Actinokineospora baliensis: one gene and its partner. Each later gene encodes a partner of the first gene's protein in a complex. Links are inferred from orthologs where the notes say so. Each region holds a gene or a part of one and is shown on either strand. Other genes may lie near its edges.

What was found.
Region 2: the proteins of tig (region 1) and rpsG are in contact, whole or in part, in a crystal structure (PDB 3GTY), measured with the Thermotoga maritima proteins. The link is inferred for Actinokineospora baliensis from one-to-one orthologs. Residues at the interface, in WP_004081061.1 of Thermotoga maritima: Glu122, Val124, Val129, Leu130, Tyr133, Glu188, Gly259, Ile262, Tyr263, Glu266, Ser270, Glu273, Gln274, Glu277, Arg308, Gln311, Ile312, Ser315, Tyr316, Glu325, Arg329, Arg336, Leu363, Phe366, Trp367, Arg373, Leu377, Arg381, Leu384, Glu387; in WP_004081843.1 of Thermotoga maritima: Lys34, Lys52, Lys55, Glu59, Arg62, Gln63, Glu66, Asn67, Lys69, Val71, Arg95, Ala109, Lys110, Lys111, Gly112, Arg113, Pro114, Glu117, Glu121, Ile124, Ala125, Tyr127, Asn128, Asn129, Thr130, Gly131, Lys135, Asp139, Arg142, Met143.

The regions. Positions count from the first base shown.
Region 1 is NZ_JAFBCK010000001.1:2,825,936-2,841,356, forward strand. The notes cover bases 5,574-8,432. They hold tig (trigger factor), read left to right. Parts: upstream 5,574-6,247; coding sequence 6,248-7,618; downstream 7,619-8,432. Other genes in these bases: JOD54_RS13540 (LLM class flavin-dependent oxidoreductase), read left to right, coding at 5,574-6,118; JOD54_RS13550 (ATP-dependent Clp protease proteolytic subunit), read left to right, coding at 7,778-8,359; JOD54_RS13555 (ATP-dependent Clp protease proteolytic subunit), read left to right, coding at 8,405-8,432. Outside these bases: JOD54_RS13500 (Fpg/Nei family DNA glycosylase), read left to right, coding at 1-777; JOD54_RS13505 (hypothetical protein), read right to left, coding at 789-1,574; JOD54_RS13510 (GNAT family N-acetyltransferase), read right to left, coding at 1,638-2,840; JOD54_RS13515 (GNAT family N-acetyltransferase), read left to right, coding at 2,961-3,485; JOD54_RS13520 (NUDIX hydrolase), read right to left, coding at 3,473-3,898; JOD54_RS13535 (SCO5389 family protein), read right to left, coding at 4,565-4,951; more of JOD54_RS13540, read left to right, coding at 5,114-5,573; more of JOD54_RS13555, read left to right, coding at 8,433-9,034; ATP-dependent Clp protease ATP-binding subunit ClpX, read left to right, coding at 9,329-10,621; JOD54_RS13565 (alpha/beta hydrolase), read right to left, coding at 10,929-11,813; JOD54_RS13570 (CaiB/BaiF CoA transferase family protein), read right to left, coding at 11,944-13,122; formate dehydrogenase accessory sulfurtransferase FdhD, read right to left, coding at 13,119-13,940; JOD54_RS13580 (alpha-lytic protease prodomain-containing protein), read right to left, coding at 14,036-15,376. UniProt on the Bacillus subtilis protein: Involved in protein export. Acts as a chaperone by maintaining the newly synthesized protein in an open conformation. Functions as a peptidyl-prolyl cis-trans isomerase.
Region 2 is NZ_JAFBCK010000001.1:691,781-707,185, forward strand. What follows is about bases 12,563-15,405. They hold rpsG (30S ribosomal protein S7), read right to left. Parts: upstream 14,298-15,405; coding sequence 13,827-14,297; downstream 12,563-13,826. Other genes in these bases: fusA (elongation factor G), read right to left, coding at 12,563-13,757; rpsL (30S ribosomal protein S12), read right to left, coding at 14,299-14,673; JOD54_RS02965 (hypothetical protein), read right to left, coding at 15,206-15,405. Also shown: JOD54_RS02835 (class I SAM-dependent methyltransferase), read left to right, coding at 1-214; rplO (50S ribosomal protein L15), read right to left, coding at 284-736; rpmD (50S ribosomal protein L30), read right to left, coding at 733-915; rpsE (30S ribosomal protein S5), read right to left, coding at 921-1,589; rplR (50S ribosomal protein L18), read right to left, coding at 1,621-2,022; rplF (50S ribosomal protein L6), read right to left, coding at 2,025-2,564; rpsH (30S ribosomal protein S8), read right to left, coding at 2,577-2,975; JOD54_RS02870 (type Z 30S ribosomal protein S14), read right to left, coding at 3,094-3,279; rplE (50S ribosomal protein L5), read right to left, coding at 3,283-3,846; rplX (50S ribosomal protein L24), read right to left, coding at 3,849-4,166; rplN (50S ribosomal protein L14), read right to left, coding at 4,168-4,536; rpsQ (30S ribosomal protein S17), read right to left, coding at 4,605-4,892; rpmC (50S ribosomal protein L29), read right to left, coding at 4,889-5,137; rplP (50S ribosomal protein L16), read right to left, coding at 5,137-5,556; rpsC (30S ribosomal protein S3), read right to left, coding at 5,561-6,385; rplV (50S ribosomal protein L22), read right to left, coding at 6,385-6,810; and 9 more genes.

The DNA of each region.
Region 1 (15,421 bases):
GGCTTGCACCACGACTGGTACGCGGGATCGCCCGTCCAGGTGAGCAGTCCGCAGGGCCGCTTCGCCGCTGACGCGTCCGTTGTGGACGGTGCGGTGCTCGAGGCGGCCGAGGCGCACGGCAAGCACCTGTTCCACTGCTATGGCCCCGATCGGGTGGTGCACATCCACCTCGGCCTGTACGGCACCTTCACCGACGGTGACACCCCGGTGCCCGAGCCGGTCGGCCAGGTCCGGATGCGCCTCGTCGGCGCCGACCGGTGGACCGACCTGCGCGGCCCGACTCGCTGCGAGCTGCTCACCGACGGGCAGGTCACCGCGCTGCGGGCCCGGCTGGGCCCCGACCCGCTGCGCGCCGACGCCGACCCGGAGCGGGTGTGGTCCCGGATCTCGCGGTCCCGTAGCTCGATCGCGGTGTTGCTGATGGACCAGTCCGTTGTGGCCGGTGTCGGCAACGTGTACCGGGCGGAGTTGCTGTTCCGCCACGGGGTCCACCCTTCGGTCACCGGCCGTGAGCTGGACCGGTCGGTGTGGGACGAGATGTGGGTGGACCTGGTGGCCCTCATGCGGTTGGGGGTCCACAGGGGACGGATCGACACGGTCCGCGACGAACACCTGCCTGAGGCCACCGGTCGGGCGCCGCGGCAGGACCGGCACGGCGGTGAGGTCTACGTCTACCGCCGAGCCGGGATGCCCTGCCTGATCTGCGGTACCCCGGTGCTCACCGAGGTCTTGGCCGCACGCAACAACTATTGGTGCCCGACCTGCCAACCCGGCTAAGAGCCACCCTCTTAGAAGAAGTCCCCGCCGCCGAAGTCGCCACCTCCGAAGTCACTACCGCCACCGAAGTCGCCTCCGCCGTAGTCACCCCCGTAGTCGCCACCGGCGTCCCCACCCATGTCACCGCCGGAGTCGGCGACGGCATCGGCTTGACCGGCGTCGTACCCGGCCTCCCACGCCGCCGCGTCCGGGATGCCCGCCATGCCGGAGAACATCGCGTCGAACAACAGCACCGTGCCGATGCCCCACGCACCCGCGACCAACGCGGGCTTCCACCACGGCTCGCTGTACCAGCCCTGCGGCACCGGGCGACCGGCCACGCGACCACCCGGGTAGTAGTGCGGCGTTCCGCGACCGGGCATCGGCGACGCCTCGTAGGAGTGGCCTTCTACGCTGACCCTGCGGTCCTGCTCGACCCGACCCGCGCGCTGCTGCTCGGGGTCCACCGGCAGGTCGGGGCCGGGGTCCAGGCCCATGGCCAGCCGGGCGGCGCGGATGTAGTAGAGGCCTTCCATCGCCGTCTTGGTGACCAGCCGGGCCTGGTCGACGGTGTTCGCCTGCTCCATCTGCGACCCGGCGGCGGTGTAGCGCTCCGCCGCGTCGGCGATCGCCTGCCGGGACGGTTCGTCGGTGCCGGTCAGGTTCATCACCTGGCCGCCCAGGCGCTCCACCCAGCGCCGCGCCTCCGCCTTGGCGTCGTCGAGCTGCCGGGCGCGGCTGGTGGCCTGGTTGCGGACCACCACCACACCGAGGACCACTACCGCGAGGATGAGGATGACCACGACCGCGCCGCCCATAGCGCCTCCTTCGTCTTACCCCTAACAACGCGAGACGCTGCTGCCCTGGTTCCCGAGGGTTGTTCAGAACACCTCGCGGCAGGCAGGCTCCCGCTCGGCCTGCATCGCGTGCGATAGAGCCGCCGCCGCACCCGTTGTGTACTCCGTGACCAGGCCTGCCGCTGCGAGCGTGCTTAGGCGGGTGCCGCCGAGGTAGGCCGCGCCGAGGTCCCGCACATCCAGGGCGAGATCCGCGGGCGAGTCCGTCTTGGCGACAGTCATCCGGCCGTCCGCCGCGACCAGGTGCCAACGCCCGGCGTTCCAGGGGCAGAAGCTGTCCGTCACCTCGACGACAACGTCCACTGGTGCCTGGTAACCCCGTAGAGGGAGCGCGGCGGCCACATCGGTGAGGCGGATGTGCAGGCCGTGGAACTTCTTCCGAACCGCGATGCGGGTGTCGGGCAGCAACAGCACTAGAGGGTCGTCTCCGCTGCCTTCGTACTCCACGGTCGCCGCGAGGTCGATGTCGAGCAGGTACCGCCAGAGGCTGGTGAATGCCTCAGGAGTGTTGGCCACGAGTTCGTGCACGAACACAGTGCCGCGAGGCCCGTTGTCGGTCCACTCCGGCTTACCCCTATAGGCGGCATAACCGTCCGGGTGTACGGCGAACCGGAACTGCGTCTGGCCGTTCCGTACTGCCTCTGAGTCGTAGTAGTGGAACACCCAGTTGCCTTCGACCCTGGTAAGAGCACCCACTTGCTGCTCGGCGTACCGCTCATAGAGGGGCCGGATCACCGCCATGGCCTCGTCTCTGGGTATTTCGCGAATCACCGAAGGGTCAGCCGAGACGCCTGGTCGGAACGGTGACTTAGCGGCCAGCGTGTGTTGCGTCGACTCGGTGGCGACGCCGTAGCCGTACCGGCCATAGATGGCCGATTCCGACGCCCAGAGGGCGGACACCGCGGGGCTGTCCCTGGCCAGGACAGGACGCATCATCGCGGTCAGCACACCGCGCCTACGGAAATCCGGCGCTACTGCCACCGAGGTGAGTCCTGAGAAGGTCACGAGGTCGCCGCCGGGTACGCGTAGACCCCGCTCTTGCACGCGTACCCCGCCAACCTGCCGGTCATCGACGAACACGCCAAGACTCGCAGAGTCCGCGTTAAGAGCCGCGTCCCTGACCGCGATCCCCTCCTCGGCGTAGTCGGCCAGGAAAGCCGCTGCCACCAGGCGCGGGGAGGCGGCGAGTTCGTCAGGTGTCAACGAGCGCACGGTGTAGGTGTCCACGTGCCGGTTATCTACGGCAGATCGCCGCTCACCGCCAGGGGATTGCCGTTGGCGTTGCGCACCGGGCAAGCGTCGATATGGTGGGCCGATGGGGATTTCGACTGCCCGCAAGGGCGGGTCATGCGGGTAAGCGCGCCGGTCCTGGTCCGTGATGCGGGCGCCGCCGACGCCGCTGCCATCGGAGAAGTCCACGCTGAGGCGTGGCGGGTGTCGCACCGCGACCTCTTCGAGAGCCGGTGGCTCGCGGCGTTCGTCGAACGCCGCCGAGGTGCCTGGCGCGACCGCCTCGCCGCGCAACGGCCCGACGACGTCGTGCTGGTAGCGCAACGCGGCGACCGCGTCGTGGCCTTCGCCTGGTATCACGGCCATCCCGACAACCGCCACGACGCCGAACTGTGCGCGCTCTACGCACACCCGACCGCCTGGGGAACCGGCGTCGCCCAAGCCCTGGTCGACGACGTGCTCCTAGGTGCCACCGCGTACCGCAGGATCCGCCTGTGGACGTTGTTCGGCGCCACCAGGGCTCGCCGCTTCTACACCAGGGCCGGGTTCGCCGAGACCGGACTGATCCGCGAACGCGACTACGGCGACGGCAGACCCGTCCTCGAGGTCGAGTACGCCCGCCGCCCCGCTCAGGTGAAGTAGGGCGAGCCGTTCAGGCCGTGTTCCACCACGGTGCGGACGGCCTCCGGCACCGGCAGCTCCGCCAGCCGCTCGGGCTCCAGCCACGCCGCACGCGCGGTGGACAGCCGCCCGCCGACCGGGCGACCGCGGAAGCACACCGCCAGCTCCGCGCTCCACGGCTCGCTGGCGTCGTTGAACACCCCGACCAGGCCGGTGATCTCCACCCACACCCCGGTCAGCTCCTCCACCGCCCGCACCGCGGCGACCGGCAGCGACTCACCGGCGGGCTGCGGCTTGCCGGGCAGCCGGAAGCCGCCGTCCGCACGGGCCAGCAACACCAGCCCCGCGTCGTCGAGCACGCACACCCCCGCCCCGACCACGCTGCGGCGAACGGACTGGGACACGTCTAGGTCGAAATAGCCGGATTGCGACATGGCTCCTGCCTACCGAACAAGTGGTCACCGGCACCACGGGCCTTGACCCGTTCTTCGCGCGCACCGGCGAAAATCACCCGGCTGGCTGTGGCTCGCATCACACAGCCCGGCGATTCAACGGCGACGGTCGCCCATACCCGCCGAAACTTGGGCTGGGAACGTTCCCAGCTAACGAAAAGCGGCCAGGCCTGCTAAGGCCTGACCGCTGGGAGAGCGGGCGACGGGAATCGAACCCGCGTAGCTAGTTTGGAAGACTAGGGCTCTACCATTGAGCTACGCCCGCGTACGCGGCTACTGGTACCGCGCGAAAAACAGCCTAGCGGGTGCCGCTAGGCTGGGTGACACGACCCCGGGCAGTGGCGCAGCTTGGTAGCGCACCCGCTTTGGGAGCGGGGGGTCGCAGGTTCAAATCCTGTCTGCCCGACGGACGATGGGCGGCTCGTGTCCACGGAGAACGTGGACCGGGTCGCCCGTCTGTCGTTCTGGGGGGCGACCCCCCCAGACCCCCGCGGTGCGATCGGTGGCTGACCCAGCGTGGCCCCGAGGGAGCACCCAACGGGCGTGGATCGCCGTGCCCTTGGCGCAGCAGCCGGGTGGCAGGGGGAGGCGGGGGCGGGAGGTCGCTTCCCGCGGGGAGTGAGTCCGCCGTCCCCCTGCCGGGTCCGGCTAGCAGTCCCGCAGTTCCGGGGACTGGTTGAGCAGCTGCCCGCGCGGCGAGATGAACGCCCGGTACCGGTCGCTGTCGACCGCGGCGGGGGTGAACGCCGCCACCCGGTGGCAGTTCTGGAAGGCGAGCTTCACGCCGAAGTGGCGCTCCAGGCCGCCGCGGATCGAGTCCGAGGCCAGCGCGCGCAGCAGCTGCCCGCGTTCGGCCTCGCTGGGCGGCGGGACCTCGTTGTCGGCGAACCCGCTGCTGTCCACCGACGTCGCGACCGAGGAGATCACCTCCCACGCGTAAGGCAGCGAGTCGCGGACCACCGCGACGAAGTCCGCGTCGTCCACCGGGCCGGCTTCGGCGCGCGCCAACAGGTCAGCGGGCACATCGAGAGACATCCGCACCTCCAGGTCACAGGCGGCCCAACCGGGGGAGCGGGCCGCGAGTATTGCGTACCGCCTTCGTTGAACAGCGGACAAGACCCGCCACCGGAACGGCCCAGTACCGATCACCCTGCCGCCGCTTGCCCGCTGGCCACTGACCCGGTAACAGCCGGAAGCGTGAAACTCGGAGTTTTCCTCCTCGCCGCCAGGTTCCCCGGACAGACCGACACCGAAGCCCTCCACCGGACGCTTGACGTCGCGGTCGCCGCCGAACGCGTAGGGCTCGCCGACGCGTGGGTGGCCGAACACCACTTCATGCCCTATGGCACTTGCCCCGACGCGATCACCCTCGCCGCGCACCTGCTCGGCCGCACTACGCGAATCGATGTCGGTACGGCCATCAGCGTCCTCACGACAGCCCACCCGGTAGCCCTCGCCGAGCGTGCACGGCTTCTTAACGTCGTCAGCGACAACCGCTTCCGTCTAGGCGTAGGGCGAGGCGGTCCATGGATGGATCTAGAGGTCTTCGGGTCCTCTCTAGAGCGCTATCAGACAGGCATGCCCGCCGCCCTTGATCTCCTCCTCCGCGCTCTAAGAGAGTCGAAAGTGGAGGGAAACGCCGACCATCCATTTCGGCCAGTGCCCATGGTCCCGACCCCAACAGCCCCAACGACTCTCCATCTCGCCTCCACCTCCCTCGCCACAGTCGAGCTCGCTGCCGCCCAAGGCGTTCCCATGCTCCTCGGCATGCACATGACCGACGACGAGAAGCGCGCCTTCGTCGACCACTACCGAGCCTCCGGCGGGCCTATAGGCGCCGACCACATCTCCACCGTCGTGGTCCACATCGCCGACTCACGCGAGCAGGCCGTCGCTGAAGTCATGGCCACCGCGCCGGGGTGGCTGGAACAGGGCCTCGCCGCCCACGTCCGGGTCGACGGCGGGCCCGGACCGAGCCGAGATCCAGTGGCGTACGCCCGGCACCTGTGCGACCTTCACCCCATCGGCGACCCGGCCTCGTGCGCCCGACAGCTCCGCGTCTCCGCCCGCCGGTCGGGGATCGACCACCTGATCGCGTTGGTCGAGGTGACCGGCTCCACCGGGCACGCGCTGCGCACCCTCGGCGAGCTCGGCGCGCGGCAGGCCACCCCGCCGGGGCCCGACCTGGGCAAGCTCGCCTAGACTCGGGGGCTGATCCAGGCCGTCCGCGTCCGACCGGGCTGGACTTGGGAACGCCCCGAGCTGGGCAGCCCCGCCACCACCGCTAGGCACTACCGCAACTGCCGTAGTCAGTCGCACGAGGAGAACACGTTGAAAAGCACCGTCGAGCAGCTGAGCCCGACGCGGGTACGGATCAACGTCGAGGTGCCGTTCGACGAGCTCAAGCCGAACTTCGACCGCGCGTACCGCAAGCTCGCCAGCCAGGTCCGCATCCCGGGCTTCCGCCCCGGCAAGGCCCCCGCCCGCGTCATCGAGTCCCGCATCGGCCGCGCGCCGGTGCTCGACGAGGTGGTCAACGAGGCGATCCCGGCCAAGTACATGGAGGCCGTCACCGCCGGTGAGGTCAAGGCCCTCGGGCAGCCCGACATCGAGGTGACCAAGCTGGAGGACGGCGACCACCTCGCCTTCACCGCCGAGGTCGACGTCCGCCCCGACATCACCATCCCCGCCTTCGGTGAGTTCTCCGTCACCGTGGAGGACCTCGAGCTCGCCGACACCGAGGTCGACGAGCAGCTCGACGAGCTGCGCGCCCGCTTCGGCACCCTGACCGGCGCCAACCGCCCGGTCGAGGACGGCGACTTCGTCTCCATCGACCTGTCGGCCACTGTGGACGGCCAGGAGGTCGAGGACGCCAGGACCAGCGGCCTGTCCTACCAGGTCGGTTCCGGTGAGCTCATCGACGGCATCGACGAGGCCCTGCTCGGCGCCGAGACCGGCGAGACCAAGAACTTCACCACCGCGCTGGTCGCCGGGGAGTTCGCCGGTCGCGAGGCCGACGTGTCGGTCACCGTGCAGTCGGTCAAGGTCCGCGAGCTGCCCGAGGCCGACGACGAGTTCGCCCAGCTGGCCAGCGAGTTCGACACCATCGAGGAGCTGCGCACCGACCTGCGCGAGCGCCTGACCAGGGTCAAGCGCATGCAGCAGGGCGTGCAGGCCCGCGACAAGGTGCTCGACGCGCTGCTGGAGACCGTCGAGGTCCCGCTGCCGGACAAGGTCGTCGAGGCCGAGGTGTCCTCCCGCCAGCACGACGCGGTGCACCCGTTCGACCACGACGAGGCCAAGCTCAACGAGTACCTCGCCACCCAGGACAAGACCCGCGAGGACTTCGACGCCGAGGTGCGCCAGGAGTCGGAGAAGTCGGTCAAGACCCAGCTCATCCTCGACGCCATCGCCGAGGCCGAGGCGGTCCAGGTCAGCGACGCCGAGCTCACCGAGCGGATCATCTACCAGGCCCAGCGCTTCGGCATCAGCCCGGACGAGTACGTGCAGCGGGCCCAGCAGTCCGGCCAGCTCGGCGCGATCTTCGCCGACGTGCGCCGCGGCAAGGCGCTCGCCTCGGTCGTGCGCCAGGCCGAGGTCGTCGACGGCTCGGGTGCCAAGGTGGACCTCTCCGAGCTCTTCGGCGCCCCCGAGGGCGAGCAGGCCCAGGAGGCCCCCGCGGAGGAAGCCGCCGCGCGGTAGCCACCCGGACGGGTGCAGGAGCAGTGACGCTCTTAGCGAAAGTGGGCGGTGTCGGGAAGTCGGCGCCGCCCGCCTTCGTTACTGTCGGTCTAGAGATCAGTAGTGCCCAGGCAGACTTGGAGAAGGCAGGCAGACGTGACGCAGCACCTCTCGCCCCACATGCGGTCCACCGCGGGGCTAACCCTGAACGACTCGGTGTACGAGCGGCTGCTCCGTGAGCGCATCGTCTTCCTCGGTTCCGAGGTCGACGACGAGATCGCCAACCGCATCACCGCGCAGCTGCTGCTGCTCGCCGCGGAGGACCCCGAGCGCGACATCACCTTCTACATCAACTCGCCGGGTGGTTCGGTCACCGCGGGCATGGCGATCTACGACACCATGCAGCTGATCGAGCCGGACGTGGCCACCTGGGGCATGGGCCTGGCCGCCTCGATGGGCCAGTTCCTGCTCGCCTCCGGCACCCCGGGCAAGCGCTACGCGCTCCCGCACGCCCGGATCATGATGCACCAGCCCTCCGCCGGGGTGGGGGGTACCGCTTCCGACATCGCCATCCGCGCGCAGGTGTACGCGAAGTGGAAGTACGAGATGGCGCTGATCACCGCGCAGCAGACCGGGCAGACGGTGGAGAAGGTCACCGCCGACGCCGACCGCGACCGCTGGTTCACCGCGGAAGAGGCGAAGGACTACGGCTTCATCGACCACGTGGTGAGCCGCGCGGCGCGCGTCGGCTCGGCGAACTGATCCCGGCCGCGGACGCAGAGAAAACAGGAGCACCCCGTGAGTGAGATCCACGTTCCGCACCTCCCGCAGTCCCGCTACGTGCTGCCGTCCTTCGTGGAGCGCACGAGCTACGGGCCCAAGGAGTCCAACCCGTACAACAAGCTGTTCGAGGAGCGGGTCATCTTCCTCGGCGTCCAGGTCGACGACGCCTCCGCCAACGACGTGATGGCGCAGCTGATCTACCTGGAGTCCACCGACCCGGACCGCGACATCACGATGTACATCAACTCCCCGGGTGGCTCGTTCACCTCGTTGATGGCCATCTACGACACCATGCAGTACGTCCGGCCCGACATCCAGACCTTCTGCCTTGGCCAGGCCGCCTCCGCGGCCGCGGTCCTGCTGGCGGCGGGCACCAAGGGCAAGCGGTTCGCGCTGCCCAACGTCCGGGTGCTCATCCACCAGCCCTCCACCGAGGGCGTCTACGGCCAGGTCTCGGACCTGGAGATCCAGGCGGCGGAGATCCAGCGGGTCCGCGGCGCGCTGGAGACCACCCTGGCCAGGCACACCGGCAAGGACGTCGAGCAGGTGCGCATCGACATCGAGCGGGACAAGATCCTCACCGCCGACCAGGCCAAGGAGTACGGCATCATCGACGAGGTGCTGCCCTACCGGAAGCTGTCCACGCAGAGCTGAGTGGGCGAAATCCCTCGGCTGCGGCCCCGGTCGGTCGAAAAGACCCGACACGCGGGCCGTGGACGGCCTACCGTGTTCGACTAGGTTCTTCGGCACCGCAAACGCAGCAATCGGCTCGCGTCGGCGCCCGCTTCTCCCGCTCCGGCGGGGTTGGCGGGTACCGTCGAGGGCAACGGTCGCGACCGGCCCGCCTCACGCGTGGTCTTTGACCCGGGTGAGCCGGGCCCGGCCGGACCGGACACACAGCCAGGCGCACCGCCCCGGGTGCGCCGGAGGGGACAGAGGTCAGCGGTCATGGCACGTATCGGTGACGGCGGAGACCTGCTCAAGTGCTCTTTCTGCGGGAAGAGCCAGAAGCAGGTGAAGAAGCTCATCGCCGGTCCAGGCGTGTACATCTGTGATGAGTGCATCGACCTCTGCAACGAGATCATCGAGGAGGAACTCGCCGAGGCGGGCGACGTCAAACTCGACGAGCTGCCCAAACCGGCCGAGATCCACGACTTCCTCGACCAGTACGTCATCGGCCAGGACGACGCCAAGCGCTCGCTGGCCGTGGCGGTCTACAACCACTACAAGCGCATCCAGGCCGGTGACCGCGCCCGGCCGGAGGGCCGCGAGTCCCGCGAGGAGACCGTCGAGCTGGCCAAGTCCAACATCCTGATGTTGGGCCCGACCGGCTGCGGCAAGACCTACCTCGCGCAGACCCTGGCCAAGCTGCTCAACGTGCCCTTCGCCATCGCCGACGCCACCGCGCTGACCGAGGCGGGCTACGTCGGCGAGGACGTCGAGAACATCCTGCTCAAGCTGATCCAGGCCGCCGACTACGACGTCAAGCGGGCCGAGACCGGCATCATCTACATCGACGAGGTCGACAAGATCGCCCGCAAGAGCGAGAACCCGTCGATCACCCGCGACGTCTCCGGCGAGGGCGTGCAGCAGGCCCTGCTCAAGATCCTCGAGGGCACCACGGCCAGCGTCCCGCCGCAGGGCGGCCGCAAGCACCCGCACCAGGAGTTCATCCAGATCGACACGACGAACGTGCTGTTCATCGTGGCTGGCGCCTTCGCGGGCCTGGAGAAGATCATCCAGGACCGGGTCGGCAAGCGCGGCCTCGGCTTCGGCGCCGAGATCCGCTCCAAGGCGGACGTGGACGCCGCCGAGGTCTTCTCCGACACCATGCCGGAGGACCTGATCAAGTTCGGCCTGATCCCCGAGTTCATCGGCAGGCTCCCGGTCCTGGCCAGCGTGACGAACCTGGACAAGGCCTCGCTCGTGCAGATCCTCACCGAGCCCCGCAACGCCCTGGTCAAGCAGTACCAGAAACTCTTCGAAATGGACGGCGTCGAACTGGAGTTCACCGACACCGCGCTGGAGGCGGTCGCCGACCAGGCGATCCTGCGCGGCACCGGTGCCCGGGGCCTGCGCGCCATCATGGAGGAAGTCCTCCAGTCGGTCATGTACGACATCCCCAGCCGCACCGACGTGGCCAAGGTCGTCATCACCGAACAGACCGTCCGCGAGAACGTGAACCCCACGATCGTCGCCAGGCAGCCCTCCCGCCGCGAACGCCGCGAAAAGTCCGCCTGACCCGCACTCCCACAAGGCCGCCGCACCCCTCTGGGTCCGGCGGCCTTGTCGTGTCCCCCATCCACAGCCGGTCGCTGGCCAGGGCGACCAGGTCGTCCAGGCGAAACTTGTCGCCCGCATCGCCGAGTACTTCCTCGACCTCGACGCCATCGAGCGGCGCACTAGCCATCCGGTTCGCACAACGCGCCAAGGCTCGCGCCAGCCCGCGCTCCCCAGGACACATGCCGTAGTGGTCACCCCCGCCACCTAGAGGCGCTGGCGTCACCGTCATCCTCAACGAGCCCCACGCACCGCGGACCCCCACGGTCTACCCCTGGGCCGCCGCCCTTGGCGCGTGCTTGCCCAGGAAGTCCAGCACCGACGGCACTACGCCCCTATAGAACGAGTCCCCATGGCCGCCGGGGCCTGTGTAGGAGACTTCCGGTCGCGCTAGGCGGATGAACTTGCGGGTGCCTTCGATGAAGTGGTCTTCGGTGCCACACCAGATGCCGACGGGGGTTTGGCCGAGTTTGTCGACATTGCGCAGGGGGTCCAGCGATGACCATTCGACGTTGTTCTTGAAGGCGCGGCGGGTGCTCATCTCGCGCCAGGACATCAGGAGGCCGGGGGAGATGGCGGCGACGGCGTTGAGGGGGCGGCCCAGTTCGTTGCGGCGGCGGGCGTACAGCAGGGCGCCGAAGCCGCCCATGGACACGCCGGAGCAGGCGAACGGCTGTGGCGAGAGGCCGCGCTGGGTCAGCCAGCGGGGGACCTCTTCCAGCAGCATCGCCATCGAGTTGTCGCCGACGTGGTTCTCGTGCCAGTAGTTGTCGCCGCCGTCGACGGCGACGAACGCGAAGGGCGGCAGGGAGCCGTCGGCGACGCCCTTGGCCAGGGTGCGGGCCAGGCCGGTGGGGGCGGCGCGGCGGGCGTTGCCGCGCAGGCCGTGCAGGAACAGGCAGACGGGCAGGTTCCGGTCCGGTCGCTCGGTGGGCAGGATCGTGACCAGGTCGATCTCGGCGCCGCGGGCCACCGACCGCACCCGCTCGGTCCGGATGACCGGGTCCACGCCGCCCACAGCCTCGGCGAGCGCGTTGAGCACCGGCAGGGTCCCGCTGGCGGCGCCGAGGGCGATGCCTGCGGTCGTGGCACCAGCGGCACCGGCGATGAGCAGGGACCGCCTGCTCACCCGCGCCTTGCCCAGACCCGCCATGGTTCCTCCCCGAACACCGACGGACCCAGACCCCTCCTGAGTTCGTCTCCCACCTCAATCGTGTGAGACGCGCCGGACGTTTCTCGGTTCAGACACGCAGGGTCGCATTTCTCCGCGACGACCTGCTCGACTAGGCCATTGGTGTCGCCGAAGTCACTCCGCGCGACCGGAGATCCGCGATCGTGTCCGGCTGGTACCCCAACCAGGCGAGAACGTCGTCCGTGTGCTGACCGAGGGCGGGGACGGGCGCTGCTTCCCAGGTCAGACCGTCGACGGGCGGTCGCATCATCGGGGTGACCCCGCCGGGGACGGCCACCTCCGTCCACCGCTGCCGGGCCACCAGCTGCGGGTGCCGGGTCAGCTCCCCGACCGGCCGGGTCCGGGCGGCGGGGACGTCCGCGCGGTCCAGATCGGCGAGCAACTCGTCAGAGTCCACCCCATCGAAGTACGTCTGCAACTGTGCGTGGAGCTGCGTCCGGTGCTCGACCCGCCCGGCCACGGTCTCGAACCGCAGGTCCGGTGCCAGCGAGACGACCTCACACAGCCGCCGCCACTGCCCGTCGTTCTGCACCGCCAGATGCACCGCGCCGCCATCCCCGCAGGTGAACGGCCCGTACGGCGCGATCGTCGGGTGGTGCGCCCCCACCCGCTCCGGGTCCCTGCCCGTCCCGTGCGCGTAGAGGGCGGGCTGGTGCATCCACTCCGCCAGCGCCTCCATGAGCGTCAGCCGCAGCGTGGCACCCGAGCCGGTCCGCGCGCGCCCCAGCAGCGCCGCCAGGACCGCCGCGTGCAGTTGGGTCCCGGCAGAGATGTCCGCCACGGAGATCCCGGCGCGAGCCATAGAGGGGCCGTCCCCGGTCGCGGCAACGAGCCCGGTCTCTGACTGGATCAGCGCGTCGAAGGCCTTCCGATCGCTGTAAGGACCGCCATCGCCGTAAGAGGACAGTTCCGCCACGATCAGCTGCGGGTGTGCCGAACGCAGAGTGTCGGCATCCAACCCAAGCCTGCGTGCGGCAGCGGGGGACAGGTTGCACATCACTACGTCGGCCCGCGCGGCTATAGCGGTCACCACAGCAAGACCCTCAGGATGCTTAAGATCGACCGCGAGCGACTCCTTACCCACGTTCGTCCACGCGAAGTAACTCGACACGTCCCCGCAGGCGCGGTCGTAGTGCCGAGCAAAGTCGCCAGCCCCCGGCCGCTCTACCTTGATGACTCTTGCCCCAAGGTCCGCCATCAGCCGCGTTGCGTAAGGGACGGCTACCGCCTGCTCAAGACTCAGCACCACTACGCCATCGAGCGGCCTCACACGACCCGCCCGTCACCGGTATAGAGGTTCATAGTCTCGCCGCGCAGGAATCCGATCAGCGTCATCCCCTGCTCTTCGGCCAACTCGACCGCCAACGACGACGGCGCTGACACTGCGGCCAGCACAGGCACCCCTGCCATCGCGGCCTTCTGCACCAACTCGAACGAAGCCCGCCCCGACACAAGAAGCACGGTTTCGCGCAAGGGCACCAACCCCTGCTGCAGTGCCCACCCCAGCACCTTGTCGACAGCGTTGTGCCTACCAACGTCTTCACGCACTACGAGCGCCTCGCCGTCCGAAGAGAACAGTCCAGCGCCATGTAGCCCACCGGTACTACCGAACAGCTTCTGCTTCTCCCGCAACACATCAGGGAGGCCGACCAACGTCCCAACCGGAACCCGCACCTCATCGGCGGCGGGGGAGTACCGCGTCTTCAACCGAACCGCGTCCAAAGCGGCCTTACCGCACACCCCGCACGACGACGTCGTGTAGAAGTTCCGCTCAACCCCGGGGTCCGGCGGCGGCACCCCGTCCGCCAACGCGATGTCGAGCACGTTGTAGGTGTTGCGCCCTTGGTCGTCCACTCCGTCGCAGTACCGCGCGACCGCGACGTCAGCGCGATCCCCGATGACCCCCTCGGTCAACAGGAACCCGTGCGCCAACTCCACGTCGTGCCCGGGGGTCCGCATCGTGACCGCCAAGGCCCGCCCGCCGACCCGGATCTCCAGCGGCTCCTCGGCCACCAACGCGTCCGGCCTGACCCGCCGACCTTCCGGCCCGACCCGCACCACCGGCCTGCGCACCGTCACCCGTCCCATGCGCCCAGCCTAGGTCCGCGCACAGCAGAAGGGCCGCCCCCCGACGCCTGCGTTCGTCGGGGAGCGGCCCGCTCTAGGGGGTTACCGCTGAACTCTTACTGCCGCGCCCACAGGGACGGCACGTTCGGCGGCTCCCAGCCAGGCAGGGAGGTGTGTCCCTGGATGGCCCGGTAGCTGGAGCCGCCGTAGGTCACGACAGCGCCAACGGCGTAGTTGGTGTACGCGGCCCACGTGCCGCCGCCGGGGTTGCCGGAGGTGGTGGTGGTCGGGTTGCTGGTGGTCGGGTCAGGACCGCCCTGGGTCAGCAGCCGCAGGCTGTAGACCTGCAGGATCTCGTTGACCGGCTGGAAGTAGAACGTGCCGCCCTGGCTGCAGTTGCCGGAGCCACCGGAGGTGACGCCCTGCGCCTGGTTGCCCGCCAGCCACGAACCGCCCGAGTCGCCCGGCTCGGCGCACGCGCTGGTCCGGGTCAGGCCGGTCACGGTGCCCTGCGGGTAGGTGACCGAGGAGTTCTTCTGCTGGATGGTGCCGCAGCGCCAGCCCGTGGTGGAGCCGGAGCGGCAGACCGACGCGCCGACTGCGGCCTCGGTGCTGCCCGCGACCGAGACGGTGGTGTTGCCGGAGTAGCGGTTGACCAGCGGGCGCATGGTGTTGCCCGCCGCGACCCGCACCCAGCCGTAGTCGTTGCCCGGGAAGCTGGACCCGGCGACCGACCCGCTCGGGTTGGTCGTCGCGGTGCCCGCCGAGCCGCAGTGACCCGCGGTGACGAATCCGCCCTCGACCGAGAACCCGATCGAGCAGCGGCTGCCGCCGAAGCTGTAGGCGTTGCCGCCGATGACGTCGATGAACGGCCGTGGCTCCTCGGCCGTCGTCTCGAAGCGCACCGCGGCGGTGTCGATCCCGCTGGCCTTGGCCCACGCGGTCGCGGCGCCCTGGCCGCCCGCCTTGGTCAGCACCACCACTGCGTTGGTGTTGACGTCGACGTACCAGCCCGGGACGGACTTGGGCACGGCGCGGGAGTTGTCGTCCAGCTTGGCCTTGGCCGCGTCGAGCTGGGCCTGGCTGCGGCTGACGACCTTGGGGACGGCACCGAGGCCGCGCACCTGGTCAGCCTTGGAAGCGTCGGTGACCGCGACGGTCAGGGTGTTGGCACCCGCGTCCAGCCACGCGCCGCCGAAGGTGCCGCCGAGCGTGCCACGCAGGGCCTGCTCGGTCTTGGTGGCCTTGTACTCGCGGTTGAGCCGCTGCTTGGCCTGCTCGGTGGAGATCTTCAGGTCACGGGACATGGCGCTGAGGACCTCGGGCGAGGCCACATCGGCCACGGCGACAGCGGGGGCCGACTGGCCCGCGGTCGCCGAGGGGGTTAAGGCGATGGCGGTCGTGAGACCACCCGCCGTGAGTGCTGCCAGTGCGGCAGCGGTGAACTTGCGATTCATCACGCTCTCCAATTGAGGGCGAGTTGTGCAGGGTAGGTCCCGACG
Region 2 (15,405 bases), 2.1 Mb from region 1 along the record:
GGCCTACTACGCCAGGCCGGAGAAGCTCCTGGACCCCGGCGCCCGTCAAGCCTGCTCGTCGTGGAGCTTCGTGGACACCGACGTGGTGGAGCGGTTCACCGCCCACCTGGGCAAGGACCTGGCGGATGGCACCTGGTACCGCAAGCACGGGCACCTGCGCACCCAGCCCACCTACACCGGCTCCCTGATCCTCGTCACTGCAGTCAGCGCGTAGCGGGAACCGAGCGCATAGAAAACCGAGGGGCCCCGGGCAACAGCCCGGGGCCCCTCGGTGTGTCAGGTCTTAGGCCACCAGCGCGGTGGCGGTGCCACCGGCGGAAGCCAGCTTCTCCGCGGCGGACGCGGAGAACTTGTCGGCGGTGACGTCGAGCTTGACGCCGTTGAGGTCGCCGTCGGCGAGGACCTTGACGAGGTTGTTCTTGCGGACGAGACCAGCCGCGACCAGGTCGGCGATGCCGACCGTGCCGCCGTCGGGGAACGCGGTGGCGATGTCACCGACGTTGACGACCTGGTACTCGACCCGGAAGCGGTTCTTGAAGCCCTTGAGCTTCGGCAGCCGCATCTGGATCGGCATCTGGCCACCCTCGAAGCGCGCGGGGACGTTCTTGCGCGCCTTGGTGCCCTTGGTGCCTCGGCCAGCGGTCTTGCCCTTGGAGCCCTCACCGCGACCGACACGGGTCTTGGCGGTGTTGGCGCCGGGGGCTGGCCGCAGGTGGTGGATCTTGATGGCCATCAGTCGACCTCCTCGACGGTGACGAGGTGGCGGACGGTGTGGATGAGGCCGCGCACCTCTGGCGTGTCCTCGCGGACCGTGGTCTGCCGGATCTTGCGCAGGCCGAGGGTGCGCAGGGACTCACGGTGGTTGCGCTTGGTGCCGATGGAGCTGCGCACCTGCGTGACCTTCAGCTGAGCCATGGTCGTCACGCCCCCGTCCCGGCGGTGGCCGCGGCGGCGCGGGCGCGGAGCATGCCAGCGGGAGCCACGTCCTCCAGCGGCAGGCCGCGGCGGGCCGCGACCTCCTCCGGGCGCTGCAGGCCGCGCAGGGCGGCCATGGTGGCGTGGACGATGTTGATGGCGTTGTCGCTACCCAGCGACTTCGACAGCACGTCGTGCACGCCAGCGCACTCCAGGACGGCGCGCACCGGGCCACCGGCGATGACGCCGGTACCGGCGCTGGCCGGGCGCAGCAGCACCACGCCAGCGGCCTTCTCACCCTGGATCGGGTGCGGGATGGTGCCGCCGATGCGGGGGACGCGGAAGAAATTCTTCTTCGCCTCCTCCACACCCTTCGCGATGGCGGCGGGCACCTCCTTGGCCTTGCCGTAGCCGACACCGACCATGCCGTCGCCGTCACCGACGACGACCAGGGCGGTGAAGCTGAAGCGACGACCGCCCTTCACAACCTTGGCGACGCGGTTGATGGCGACGACCCGCTCGAGGTGCGGGGTCTTCTCGGCCGCGGCACCGCCGCGGCCGCCGCCGTCACGCCGGTCGCGACGGTCGCGGCGCTCGCCGCGGTCGTTACCGCCCTGACCGCCGCCCTGGCCGCCACCCTGGCCACCGCCGAACTGCCGTGTACGTCCCGGCATCAGGCGTTCCTTCCCTTGTACAGAACAGTCATCAGAACTCCAGCCCCGCTTCGCGGGCCGAGTCGGCCAGCGAGGCGATGCGGCCGGTGTACTTGTTGCCGCCCCGGTCGAAGACGACCTTGGCGATGCCAGCGGCCTTGGCGCGGTCGGCGAGCAGTGCGCCCACCTTGGCCGCGCGGGCCTTCTTGTCGCCGTCGACCGCGCGGACGTCGGCCTCCAGGCTGGACGCGCTGGCCAGGGTGTGGCCCGCGAGGTCGTCGACGATCTGCGCGGTGATGTGCCGCGCGGACCGGTGCACGACGAGACGGGGGCGCTCCACGGTGCCCGCGACCTTCTTGCGGAGCCGGAAGTGCCTGCGGGTCTTGGCAACGCGGCGGCGGGTGGAGATGTCCTTGCCCACCGGCTTGCGCTTGGTGACAGTCGTGTCGCTCATGATCACTTACCCGTCTTTCCGACCTTGCGGCGGATCTTCTCGCCCGCGTACCGCACGCCCTTGCCCTTGTACGGGTCGGGCTTGCGCAGCTTGCGGATGTTGGCCGCGACCTCGCCGACCCGCTGCTTGTCGATGCCGGAGACGGAGAACTTGGTGGGGCTCTCCACCGCGAAGGTGATGCCCTCGGGGGCGGCGACCTTCACCGGGTGGCTGTAGCCGAGCGCGAACTCCAGGTCCGAGCCCTTCGCCACGACGCGGTAACCGACGCCGTGGATCTCCATCTTCTTCTCGTACCCCGCGGTCACGCCGACGACGACGTTGTTGACCAGGGAGCGGGTCAGGCCGTGCAGCGCGCGGTTCTGCCGCTCGTCGTTGGGCCGGGTCACCTGCAGCGTGCCGTCCTCGGCGCGCTCAACGGTGATCGGCTCGGACACGGTCAGCGACAGGGTGCCCTTGGGACCCTTCACGCTGACGCTCTGCCCCTCGATGGTGACGTCAACCCCGGCTGGGACGGGGATCGGAAGCCTTCCGATGCGAGACATTCTGCTTCCCCCTTACCAGACGTACGCGAGGACTTCGCCGCCCACGCCCTGCTTGCCCGCCTGGCGGTCGGTCAGCAGGCCGCCGGACGTGGAGATGATCGCCACGCCCAGCCCGCCGAGGACCTTGGGCAGGTTGGTCGACTTCGCGTACACCCGCAGGCCGGGCTTGGACACCCGTCGCAGACCGGCGATGCTGCGCTCGCGGTTCGGGCCGTACTTCAGCTCGACGACGAGGTTCTTGCCCTTCTCGCCGTCTTCGTCGCGGTAGCCCGCGATGTAGCCCTCGCGCTTGAGGATCTCGGCGATGTTCGCCTTGAGCTTGCTGTGCGGCAGCACGACCGCGTCGTGGTACGCCGAGTTGGCATTGCGCAGACGCGTCAAGAAGTCTGCGATCGGGTCGGTCATCGTCATGGGTGACCTGTCAACCTTTCTCGCCGGGGTTCCCGGAGACGGGCCTACGGCGAACTGGGGGATACAAGCCGGTCGAGCGCGGTGGGCCACTCCCGCTGGGAGTGGCCCGACCAACCCTTTACCAGCTGGACTTGCTCACGCCGGGCAGCTCGCCCCGGTGCGCCATCTGCCGCAGGCAGATCCGGCACAGGCCGAACTTGCGGAACACCGAGTGCGGGCGACCGCACCGGTTGCACCGGGTGTAGGCGCGCACGGCGAACTTCGGCTTGCGCGCGGCCTTGGAGACCAGAGCCTTCTTAGCCATGGATCACTGCTCCTTGAAGGGGAAGCCCAGGTGCTTGAGCAGCGCCCGGCCCTCCTCGTCGTTGGTCGCGGTGGTCACGATGGTGATGTCCATGCCGCGCTGCCGGTCGATGGAGTCGGGGTCGATCTCGTGGAACATGGACTGCTCGTTGAGACCGAAGGTGTAGTTGCCGTTGCCGTCGAACTGCTTGCCCGAGAGGCCGCGGAAGTCGCGGATACGGGGCAGCGCGATGGTCAGCAGGCGGTCGAGGAACTCCCACATGCGGTCGCCGCGCAGCGTGACGCGCGCACCGATCGGCATGCCCTCGCGCAGCTTGAACTGGGCGATGGACTTGCGGGCCTTGCGGACCTCGGGCTTCTGGCCGGTGATGGTGGCCAGGTCGCGAACCGCGCCCTCGATGAGCTTGCCGTCGCGGGCGGCGTCACCGACGCCCATGTTGACGACGACCTTCACCACGCCCGGGATCTGCATGACGTTGGCGTAGTCGAACTCGCCCTTGAGCGAGGTGACGATCTCCTCGCGGTAGCGGGTCTTGAGCCGCGGGATGACCTTCTCAGTGGTAGTCATGATCAGATCTCCTTCCCGTTGCCCTTGCCGCGGGCCACGCGGACCTTGCGGCCGTCGTCGTTGAACGCGTAGCCGACCCGGACGGCCTTGCCGTCGGCGACCAGCATCACGTTGCTGACGTGGATGGGGGCTTCCTGGGTCACGATGCCGCCGGACTGCGCGCCGCGCTGGGTCTGCGAGATCCGGGTGTGCTTCTTGATCCGGTTGACACCCTCGACCAGGACCTTGTTGGTGTCGGGGTAGGCCTGGATGACCTTGCCCTTCGCACCCTTGTCCTTGCCCGAGATGACAACGACGGTGTCACCCTTCTTGATCTTCATGTCAGAGCACCTCCGGCGCCAGCGAGATGATCTTCATGAACTTCTTGTCGCGCAGCTCGCGGCCCACCGGGCCGAAGATGCGGGTGCCTCGGGGCTCGCCCTCGTTCTTGATGAGGACGGCCGCGTTCTCGTCGAAGCGGATGTACGAACCGTCCGGACGGCGGCGCTCCTTGACGGTGCGGACGATGACCGCCTTGACGACGTCACCCTTCTTCACACCGGCACCGGGGATCGCGTCCTTGACGGTGGCGACGATGATGTCGCCGATACCCGCGTAGCGGCGGCCGGAGCCACCGAGAACACGGATGCAAAGGATCTCCTTCGCACCGGTGTTGTCGGCGACGCGCAGCCGCGACTCCTGCTGGATCACTTCTTCAACTCCCTGACCATTCGTGGCCCGCCAGATTTCCGACCTGACGGGCTCGGCCTAGCTGGTACTTACTTGGCCTTCTCGAGGATCTCCACCAGCCGCCAGCGCTTGGTCGCCGACAGCGGGCGGGTCTCCATCAGCAGGACCCGGTCACCGACACCCGCGGTGTTCTCCTCGTCGTGCGCCTTCACCTTGGTGGTGGAGCGCAGGACCTTGGCGTAGCGCGGGTGCTTCTTGCGGTCCTCGAGCGCGACGACGATGGTCTTGTCCATCTTGTCCGACACCACGAGGCCCTCCCGGACCTTGCGGGTGTTGCGCGCCTCGGTCTCGGTCACAACGGCTTCGTTCTCGCTCATGCGGCACCTTCATTGCTGGACGACGCGTCCGGGGACGCGGAGAGGCCGAGCTCGCGCTCGCGCATCACGGTGTAGACCCGGGCGATGTCGTGCCGGACGGTGCGCAGCCTGCGGTTGTTGTCCAGCTGGCCGGTGGCCATCTGGAACCGGAGGTTGAACAGCTCTTCCTTCGCCTCGCGCAGACGCAGCACCAGCTCTTCGTCGGTCAGCTCGCGCAGGTCCGTAGCGGTGGTCCCAGCCGCCATCAGAAGTCACCACCCTCACGCGTGACGATCCGGCACTTCATCGGGAGCTTGTGGATGGCGCGGCGCAGCGCCTCGCGCGCGACCTGCTCGTTCGGGAAGCTCATCTCGAAGACGACGCGACCCGGCTTGACGTTGGCCACCCAGTACTCCGGGGAACCCTTGCCGGAACCCATGCGGGTCTCGGCGGGCTTCTTGGTCAGCGGCCGGTCGGGGAAGATGTTGATCCACACCTTGCCACCGCGGCGGATGTGCCGGTTGATGGCGATACGCGCGGACTCGATCTGCCGGTTGGTCACGTACGCGGGCTCGAGCGCCTGGATGCCGAACTCGCCGAAGGTGACCCTGGTGCCGCCCTTGGCAGCACCGGCCCGCTTGGGGTGGTGCTGCTTGCGGTGCTTGACCCTGCGGGGGATCAGCATGGGTCTAGCCCTCCCCGTTGGAAGCGGTCTCCGCCGCGGGGGCGTCGACCTTCGTCTGCGCCTCGGCGGCCGCGCGGCCTGCCTCGGTGCTGGTGGCGGTGGTGCCGGTGGCACCGGAGCGGCGGGCGCGGTTCGGGCGCTCGCGGCGCGGCTCGCGCCGGTTGTCCGGAGCGGCCGAGCGGACGTCGGACTCGCGGCGACCGCCGACGACCTCGCCCTTGTAGATCCACACCTTGACGCCGATGCGGCCGAAGGTCGTCCGGGCCTCGAAGAAGCCGTAGTCGATGTCGGCGCGCAGCGTGTGCAGCGGCACGCGGCCCTCGCGGTAGTGCTCCGAGCGCGACATCTCGGCGCCACCGAGGCGGCCACCGCACTGCACCCGGATGCCCTTGACCTGCGGCGAGCGCATGGCCGACTGGATGGCCTTGCGCATCGCGCGGCGGAAGGACACGCGGTTGGACAGCTGCTCGGCGGTCACCTGGGCGACCAGCTGGGCGTCGGCCTCGGGGTTCTTGACCTCGAGGATGTTGAGCTGCACCTGCTTCTTGGTGAGCTTCTCCAGCTCGCCGCGGATGCGGTCGGCCTCGGCGCCGCGGCGGCCGATGACGATGCCGGGGCGGGCGGTGTGGATGTCGACGCGCACGCGGTCACGGGTGCGCTCGATCTCCACCCGGGAGATGCCCGCGCGCTCCATGCCCTTGGACAGCAGCTTGCGGATCTTCACATCCTCGGCGACGTACTCCGCGTACTGCTTGTCGGCGTACCAGCGCGACCGCCAGTCGGTGGTGATGCCGAGTCGGAAGCCGTGCGGGTTGATCTTCTGCCCCATTAGCGGGCACCGCCCTTCGTGCTCGTCCGGCGCTTGGGCGCCTGCTTGGCCACAACCGGACGCGACTCGACCTCGACGGTGATGTGACTCGTGCGCTTGCGGATCCGGTAAGCACGCCCCTGGGCGCGCGGCCGGAACCGCTTCAGCGTCGGGCCCTCGTCCACGTACGCCACGGCCACCCACAGGGTGTCGGGGTCGAGGTTGAGGTTGTTCTCTGCGTTGGCGACGGCGCTCGCGAGCACCTTGGCCACCGGGTCGCTGGCTGCCTGCGGCGCGAACCGGAGCACGGCCAGGGCCTCGCTGGCGCTACGTCCCCTGATGAGCTCGACGACGCGGCGCACCTTCATCGGCGTGGCGCGAACGTAGCGAGCCCGAGCCACGGCGCGCGGAAACTCCTGCGCCTCGGCTTCGTTACGGGCGTTCATCGCTGCTTCCCTTGCTCTCTTCTAGCTTGCTCTGGTGATCGAGCCGCCGACTAGCGGCGACGGGCCTTGCGGTCGTCCTTGACGTGGCCCTTGAAGGTGCGGGTCGGGGCGAACTCGCCCAGCTTGTGCCCGACCATGGCCTCGGAGACGAACACCGGGACGTGCTTGCGGCCGTCGTGCACCGCGATGGTGTGACCCAGCATGTCCGGGATGATCGTGGACCGACGGGACCACGTCTTGATGACGGTCTTCTTGCCGGACTCGTTGAGGACGTCCACCTTCTTGAGCAGGTGGTCATCCACGAACGGGCCCTTCTTCAGGCTGCGTGGCATTGTCTTAACCTCCTGCTCAGCGCTTCTTGCCGGTACGGCGGCGGCGGACGATCATCTTGTCGCTGGCCTTCTTGCGGCTGCGGGTGCGGCCCTCGGGCTTACCGGCCGGGTTCACCGGGTGGCGACCACCGGAGGTCTTGCCCTCACCACCACCGTGCGGGTGGTCGACCGGGTTCATCGCGACACCGCGGACGGTCGGGCGGCGGCCCTTCCAGCGCATGCGGCCCGCCTTGCCCCAGTTGATGTTGGAGTGCTCGGCGTTGCCGACCTCGCCGACGGTGGCGCGGCAGCGCACGTCGACGTTGCGGATCTCGCCGGAGGGCATGCGCAGCTGCGCGTACGGCCCGTCCTTGGCGACCAGCTGCACGCTCGTGCCCGCGGACCGCGCGATCTTGGCGCCGCCACCGGGGCGGAGCTCGATCGCGTGGATCACGGTGCCGACCGGGATGTTGCGCAGCGGCAGGTTGTTGCCCGGCTTGATGTCGGCGCGGGGGCCGTTCTCAATCGGGTCGCCCTGCGACAGCTTGTTCGGCGCGATGATGTAGCGCTTCTCGCCGTCGGCGTAGTGCAGCAGCGCGATGCGCGCGGTGCGGTTGGGGTCGTACTCGATGTGCGCGACCTTGGCGGGCACACCGTCCTTGTCGTTGCGCCGGAAGTCGATCAGGCGGTACGCGCGCTTGTGACCGCCACCCTTGTGCCGGGTGGTGATCTTGCCGTGCGCGTTGCGACCGCCCCGCCCGTGCAGCGGGCGGATCAGCGACTTCTCCGGCGTCGACCGCGTGATCTCGGCGAAGTCCGAGACACTGGCGCCGCGACGACCCGGGGTCGTCGGCTTGTACTTGCGGATACCCATGTCTGCTCAGTCCCTTACGCGGCCGGGCCGCCGAAGATCTCGATCGGCTTGCTCTCGGCGGACAGCGTCACGATTGCCCGCTTCGTGTCCTTGCGCTTGCCGTACCCGGTGCGGGTCCGCTTGCGCTTGCCGTTGCGGTTCAACGTGTTGACGCTGACGACCTTGACGCCGAAAACCTTCTCCACCGCGATCTTGATGGCGGTCTTGTTGGCGTCGGGGTGCACCACGAAGGTGTACTTGTTCTCCTCGAGCAGCCCGTAGGACTTCTCGGAGATCACCGGCGCGAGAAGGATGTCTCGGGGGTCGGGGATCACTTGTCCTCCTCGGACTTCTCTGCGGCCGCGGCCTCAGCCGAGGTGGCGCGCGCCTTGCCGACCTTGACCGGCCGGGACAGGAAGTCGTCGTAGGCGGCCTTGGTGAACACGACGTCGTCGTTGACCAGCACGTCGTAGGTGTTGAGCTGGTCGGGCGCGATCACGTGCACGTGCTGCAGGTTGCGCACCGACACCCAGGCGACGTCCTCGTCGCGGGTCAGCACGACCAGCACGCGCTTGGCGCTGGTGATCGACTCCAGCAGCAGGCGGGCGGTCTTGGTCGACGGGGTGTCCCCGTCCACCAGGCCGGTCACCACGTGCACCTGGCCCGCGCGCGCCCGGTCGGAGAGGGCACCGCGCAGCGCGGCGGCCTTCATCTTCTTGGGGGTGCGCTGGGTGTAGTCGCGCGGCTGGGGGCCGTGCACCACGCCACCGCCGACGAACTGCGGCGCGCGGGTCGAACCCTGGCGGGCGCGGCCGGTGCCCTTCTGGCGGTAGGGCTTCTTGCCACCGCCTGCCACCTCCCCGCGGGTCTTGGTGGAGTGCGTGCCCTGGCGCGCCGCGGCGAGCTGGGCCACCACGACCTGGTGCATCAGCGGCACGTTGGCCTGGACGTCGAAGACCTCGGCGGGCAGCTCGACGCTGCCGTCGGTCTTACCGCCCGGGGCCTTGATGTCAACGCTGGTCATCAGGCACCGCCCTTCGCGGCCGTCTTGAGGAACACCAGACCGCCCTTGGGGCCGGGAACGGCGCCCTTGAGCAGGATCAGGCCGGACTCGGCGTCCACCTGGTGCACCGTGAGGTTCTGGGTGGTCACGCGGACGTGACCCATGCGACCCGCCATGCGCAGGCCCTTGAAGACCCGGCCGGGGGTGGCGCAGCCGCCGATGGAGCCCGGCGAGCGGTGCTTGCGCTGGGTGCCGTGCGAGGCGCCGAGGCCCTTGAAGCCGTGGCGCTTCATGACACCCGCGTAGCCCTTGCCCTTGCTGGTACCGGTCGCGTCGACCACCTGCCCGGCCTCGAACACCTCAGCGGTGATCTCCTGGCCGAGCTCGTAGGACGCGGCGTCGGTGGTGCGCAGCTCAGCGAGGACGCGGCGCGGGGTGACACCGGCCTTGGTGAAGTGCCCGCCCTCGGGCTTGTTCACCTTGCGCGGGTCGATGGCGCCGTACGCGAGCTGGACCGCGACGTAGCCGTCGGTCTCCTGGGTGCGCACCTGCGTGACCACGTTGGGTCCCGCCTTGACGACGGTGACCGGGACGATCCGGTTGTTCTCGTCGAAGACCTGGGTCATCCCGAGCTTGGTGCCCAGGATTCCCTTCATCTGCCTGTCAGACATGACTGTGTTTCTCTCCGCCGCTCAGCGCCGCACGCTTACTGGATGTTGACGTCGACACTCGCAGGCAGGTCGATGCGCATGAGCGCGTCGACCGTCTTCGGGGTCGGGTCGAGGATGTCGATGAGACGCTTGTGCGTGCGCATCTCGAAGTGCTCGCGCGAGTCCTTGTACTTGTGCGGCGAGCGGATGACGCAGTAGACGTTCTTCTCCGTGGGCAGCGGCACTGGCCCCACGACCCGCGCGCCGGTGCGCGTCACGGTCTCCACGATCTTGCGCGCGGACGCGTCGATCGCCTCGTGGTCGTAGGCCTTGAGCCGGATGCGGATCTTCTGTCCCGCCATGGTGGCTTGCCGTTCCTCTAGTTCGTTGCGATGTCGGCAGACCTGTCAGGCCGAACCGCGCCGCTTCCCTGTTCACATGCTGCGATCCCCGGCTCCCGGTCCACGCGGTCGGGCGTGTCGCGCCCGTGTCGCATAGCGGTCCCTTGGACGAAATCCTCGGGCAAGCCGAACATCTGGTGGTCTAGAGGGGCCGCTGTGGACCCCGGCTCTCACGCGGAGGCGGCCGGTACATACCCCGGCCGCCCCGCGACGAGCAACCCATAAAGGATGCCACACGCCGGTGTGGCGATCCAAATCGGGGGGTCGAACCAGCTGGTCCGACCCCCCGACGGGACTACTTGATAATCTTGACGACCCGACCGGCGCCGACGGTGCGGCCACCCTCGCGGATCGCGAACCGCAGACCCTCGTCCATGGCGATCGGCTGGATCAGCGCGACCGTCATGCCGGTGTTGTCGCCGGGCATGACCATCTCGGTGCCCTCGGGGAGGGTCACGACGCCGGTCACGTCGGTGGTGCGGAAGTAGAACTGCGGGCGGTAGTTGTTGAAGAACGGGGTGTGACGGCCACCCTCGTCCTTGCTCAGGATGACGACCTGGGCCTCGAAGTCGGTGTGCGGGGTCGTGGTGCCCGGCTTCACGATGACCTGGCCGCGCTCGATGTCCTCGCGCTTGATGCCGCGCAGCAGCAGACCGACGTTGTCGCCAGCCTGGCCCTGGTCGAGGAGCTTGCGGAACATCTCGACACCGGTGACGGTGCTCTTCTGCGCCTTCTCCTTGATGCCGACGATCTCCACCTCCTCGTTCACGTTGATGATGCCGCGCTCGATGCGGCCGGTCGCCACGGTGCCGCGGCCGGTGATCGTGAACACGTCCTCAACGGGCATGAGGAAGGGCTTGACGACGTCGCGCTCGGGCTCCGGGATCGACTCGTCGACCGCGTCCATGAGCTCGATCAGGCGGGCGCCCCACTCGGCGTCGCCCTCCAGCGCCTTGAGCGCGGAGACGCGCACGACCGGCAGGTCGTCGCCGGGGAAGTCCTGAGCGGACAGCAGCTCGCGGACCTCGAGCTCGACGAGCTCCAGGATCTCCTCGTCGTCGACCATGTCGGCCTTGTTGAGGGCGACCACGATGTAGGGCACGCCGACCTGGCGGGCGAGCAGCACGTGCTCACGGGTCTGCGGCATCGGGCCGTCGGTCGCGGCGACCACCAGGATGGCGCCGTCCATCTGCGCCGCACCGGTGATCATGTTCTTGACGTAGTCCGCGTGACCGGGGCAGTCGACGTGCGCGTAGTGGCGCTTCTCCGTCTGGTACTCGATGTGCGCGATGGAGATGGTGATACCGCGCTGCTTCTCCTCCGGCGCCTTGTCGATCTCGTCGAACGGCGTGAAGGGGTTCAGGTCGGGGTACTTGTCGTGCAGGACCTTCGAGATGGCCGCGGTCAGCGTGGTCTTGCCATGGTCGATGTGACCAATGGTGCCGATGTTGACGTGCGGCTTGGTCCGCTCGAACTTGGCCTTCGCCACTGGACTGTCCTCCTGGACTGGATTTCGCTTTGTTCCACTTCCGGGCCGGACATTATCTGCCCGGCCCGGGAGCGGCTATCTGGGTCTGTGCGGGCCGCGGGACCGTGGTGGTCCCGCTTACGCGGGGTAGGGGATTACTCCCCCGTCGCCTTGGCGATGATCTCCTTCGAGACGTTCGCGGGAACCTCGGCGTAGGAGTCGAACACCATCGAGTAGTTGGCCCGGCCCTGGGTCTTGGACCGCAGGTCGCCCACGTACCCGAACATCTCAGACAGCGGCACCAGCGCCTTGACGACGCGGGCCCCACTGCGCTCCTCCATGGCCTGGATCTGGCCTCGGCGGGAGTTGAGGTCGCCGATGACATCACCCATGTAGTCCTCTGGGGTGGTCACCTCGACCGCCATCATCGGTTCCAGGATCACCGGACCCGCCTTGCGGGCGGCTTCCTTGAGCGCCATGGAACCGGCGACCTTGAACGCCATTTCCGACGAGTCCACCTCGTGGTAGGCACCGTCGAGCAGCGTCAACTTCAGCCCCACCAGCGGGTAACCGGCGAGAACACCGTACTGCATGGCGTCCTGCGCACCGGCGTCGACCGAGGGGATGTACTCGCGCGGGACGCGGCCACCGGTGACCGCGTTGGCGAACTCGTAGAGCGCGCCGTCGCTGGTCGTGGTGTCCAGCGGCTCGAGCTTGATGACGACCTTCGCGAACTGGCCCGACCCACCGGTCTGCTTCTTGTGGGTGTAGTCCAGCTTCTCGACCGTCTTGCGGATGGTCTCGCGGTAGGCCACCTGCGGCTTGCCGATGTTGGCCTCGACCTTGAACTCGCGGCGCATGCGGTCCACCAGGATGTCCAGGTGGAGCTCGCCCATGCCCGCGATGATCGTCTGGCCGGTCTCCTCGTCCAGGCTGACCTTGAAGGTGGGGTCCTCCTCGGCCAGCTTCTGGATCGCGGTGCCCAGCTTCTCCTGGTCGGCCTTCGTCTTGGGCTCGATGGCGACCTGGATGACCGGGTCCGGGAAGGTCATCGACTCGAGCACGATCGGGTTCGACGGGTCGGACAGGGTCTCACCGGTGGTGGTGTCCTTGAGCCCGATGACCGCGTAGATGTGCCCGGCGATGGCCTCGTCGACCGGCTGCTCCTTGTTGGCGTGCATCTGGAACAGCTTCCCGATGCGCTCCTTGCGGTCCTTGGTCGAGTTGATGACCTGGGCACCGGAGGCGACCCGTCCCGAGTAGACGCGGACGTAGGTCAGCTTGCCGAAGAAGGGGTGCGCGGCGATCTTGAAGGCCAGGCCGGAGAAGGGCTCCTCGACGCTGGGCCTGCGGGTCACCTTGGTCTCGCCGTCCTGCAGCGTGCCCTCGACGTCGGGGACATCCAGGGGCGAGGGCAGGTAGTCGATCACGGCGTCGAGCATGGGCTGCACGCCCTTGTTCTTGAACGCCGAGCCGCACAGCACCGGGTACGCCGAACCGTCGGTGACGATCTTGCGGATGCCGGTCTTGATCTGCTCGATGCTGAGCTCCTCGCCGCCGATGTAGAGCTCCATGAGCTCGTCATCGGTCTCGGCGACGGCCTCGACGAGGGCGTCCCGGTACTCCTTGGCCTTGTCGAGCAGATCCGCCGGGATCTCCTCGATGGCGTAGTCCTCGCCCTTCTTGACCTCGCCGCGCCAGGTGAGCGCCCGCATCTCGACCAGGTCGACGACGCCGATGAAGTCGCCCTCCGACCCGATCGGGAGCTGGATCGGCAGCGGCTTGGCGCCGAGGCGCTCGGAGATCGTGCGCACGGTGAAGTAGAAGTCGGCGCCGAGCTTGTCCATCTTGTTCACGAAGCAGATGCGCGGCACGTCGTACTTGGAGGCCTGGCGCCACACCTGCTCGGACTGGGGCTCGACGCCCTCCTTGCCGTCGAACACCGCGACCGCACCGTCGAGCACCCGAAGCGACCGCTCCACCTCGACGGTGAAGTCGACGTGCCCGGGGGTGTCGATGATGTTGATCTGGTGGTCTTTCCAGTAGCAGGTGGTGGCGGCGGAGGTGATGGTGATCCCCCGCTCCTGCTCCTGCTCCATCCAGTCCATGACCGCGGCGCCGTCGTGCACCTCGCCGATCTTGTAGCTGATCCCCGTGTAGAAGAGGATCCGCTCGGTCGTCGTGGTCTTGCCCGCGTCGATGTGGGCCATGATCCCGATGTTGCGGACCTTGGCGAGGTCGGTCAGCACGTCGAGTGCCACGGGTTCTTCCCCTGTCCTTGAGCTACGGCGCCGCTGAGGCGCCCGCCGGGATGGCGGACGCCCGTGAGATCACCAGCGGTAGTGGGCGAAGGCCTTGTTGGACTCGGCCATCTTGTGCGTGTCCTCGCGGCGCTTGACGCTGGCGCCAAGACCGTTGGAGGCGTCGAGGAGCTCGTTCATCAGCCGCTCGATCATGGTCTTCTCCCGGCGCGCCTGCGAGAAGGACACCAACCAGCGCAGCGCCAGGGTCGTCGAGCGACCCGGCTTGACCTCGATCGGCACCTGGTAGGTCGCACCACCGACGCGGCGGCTCTTGACCTCCAGGGTCGGCTTCACGTTGTCGAGGGCGCGCTTGAGGGTGACGACCGGGTCGGTGCCGGTCTTGTCGCGGGCACCTTCCAGGGCGCCGTAGACGATGCGCTCGGCGACCGAGCGCTTGCCGTCCTTGAGCACCTTGTTGATGAGCTGGGTGACCAGCGGCGAGCTGTACACCGGGTCGGAGATCAGCGGCCGCTTCGGGGCCGGTCCCTTACGGGGCATGTCAGCTCTTCTCCTTCTTCGCGCCGTAGAGGCTGCGCGCCTGCTTGCGGTTCTTCACGCCCTGCGTGTCCAGCGAGCCGCGGATGATCTTGTACCGAACACCCGGGAGGTCCTTAACGCGGCCGCCGCGCACGAGCACCATCGAGTGCTCCTGCAGGTTGTGCCCCTCGCCCGGGATGTACGCCGTGACCTCGATACCGCTGGTCAGCTTCACGCGGGCGACCTTGCGGAGGGCGGAGTTCGGCTTCTTCGGGGTGGTGGTGTACACGCGGGTGCACACGCCACGCCGCTGCGGGCTCCCCTTGAGAGCCGCAGTCTTCTGCTTGGCGACCTTGTCCTGGCGGCCCTTGCGGACCAGCTGCTGGATCGTGGGCATAGACCGGCTTTCTCTGATCACTCCCGACGCCCGCGCGGGGCGCCGAAGGCACTGTGTACTTGCGGTTCCTGCTACTCCGCCCGCCCCCCGAGGTCGGGCGTGTCGCCCGCTCTCGCGGCTCCCGCACGGGAAGAAAACCATCCCAGCGGGGTTCGGGAGGAACTCCGGCGTGACTGGCAGGAGTCCACCCGGCGACATCCAGGTGGACACCGTCGGCGTGGACCGCGCGGCACAGGCACACGGACCGACCCGACATGGGTCGGGCACGAGTAGCAAAGATACCTTGGTCGTGACGGGGAGGTCAAAACGGGGGTACCCAAGCGGGCGCGCGGCTGGTCCACTCGAAGGAGTGTTCGAAAGCACCCGGCGGTGTGGTGTCGCTCTCAGTCAACGGAGGCGGCGCCCACGGCTCGGTTTGAAGCGCCGGGGGATCTCGGCTAACCTTAGGTCACAAGCTGTCGATCCGCGGATGCGGCAGAAGTGAGCCCGGGAACGTGCCCGCGTCGTCGTGGGACCCCGGGTTTCGCGCTGTTCAGGGCTTGCACACGTCAACGACGTGGCTCGTGGTGAGGATGTCCCACGGCTCGGCCTCCCCGTGGAACATGGCCGCGATGTAGGCGCCCGCGACAAAGTCCGGCAACCACACGAGCGGCGTGGCCGACTTGCCGACGTGGTCGACGCGGAAGTCGGTGGAGATGCGCCGGGACGACCGCAACCGCTCGCGCGTCCTGC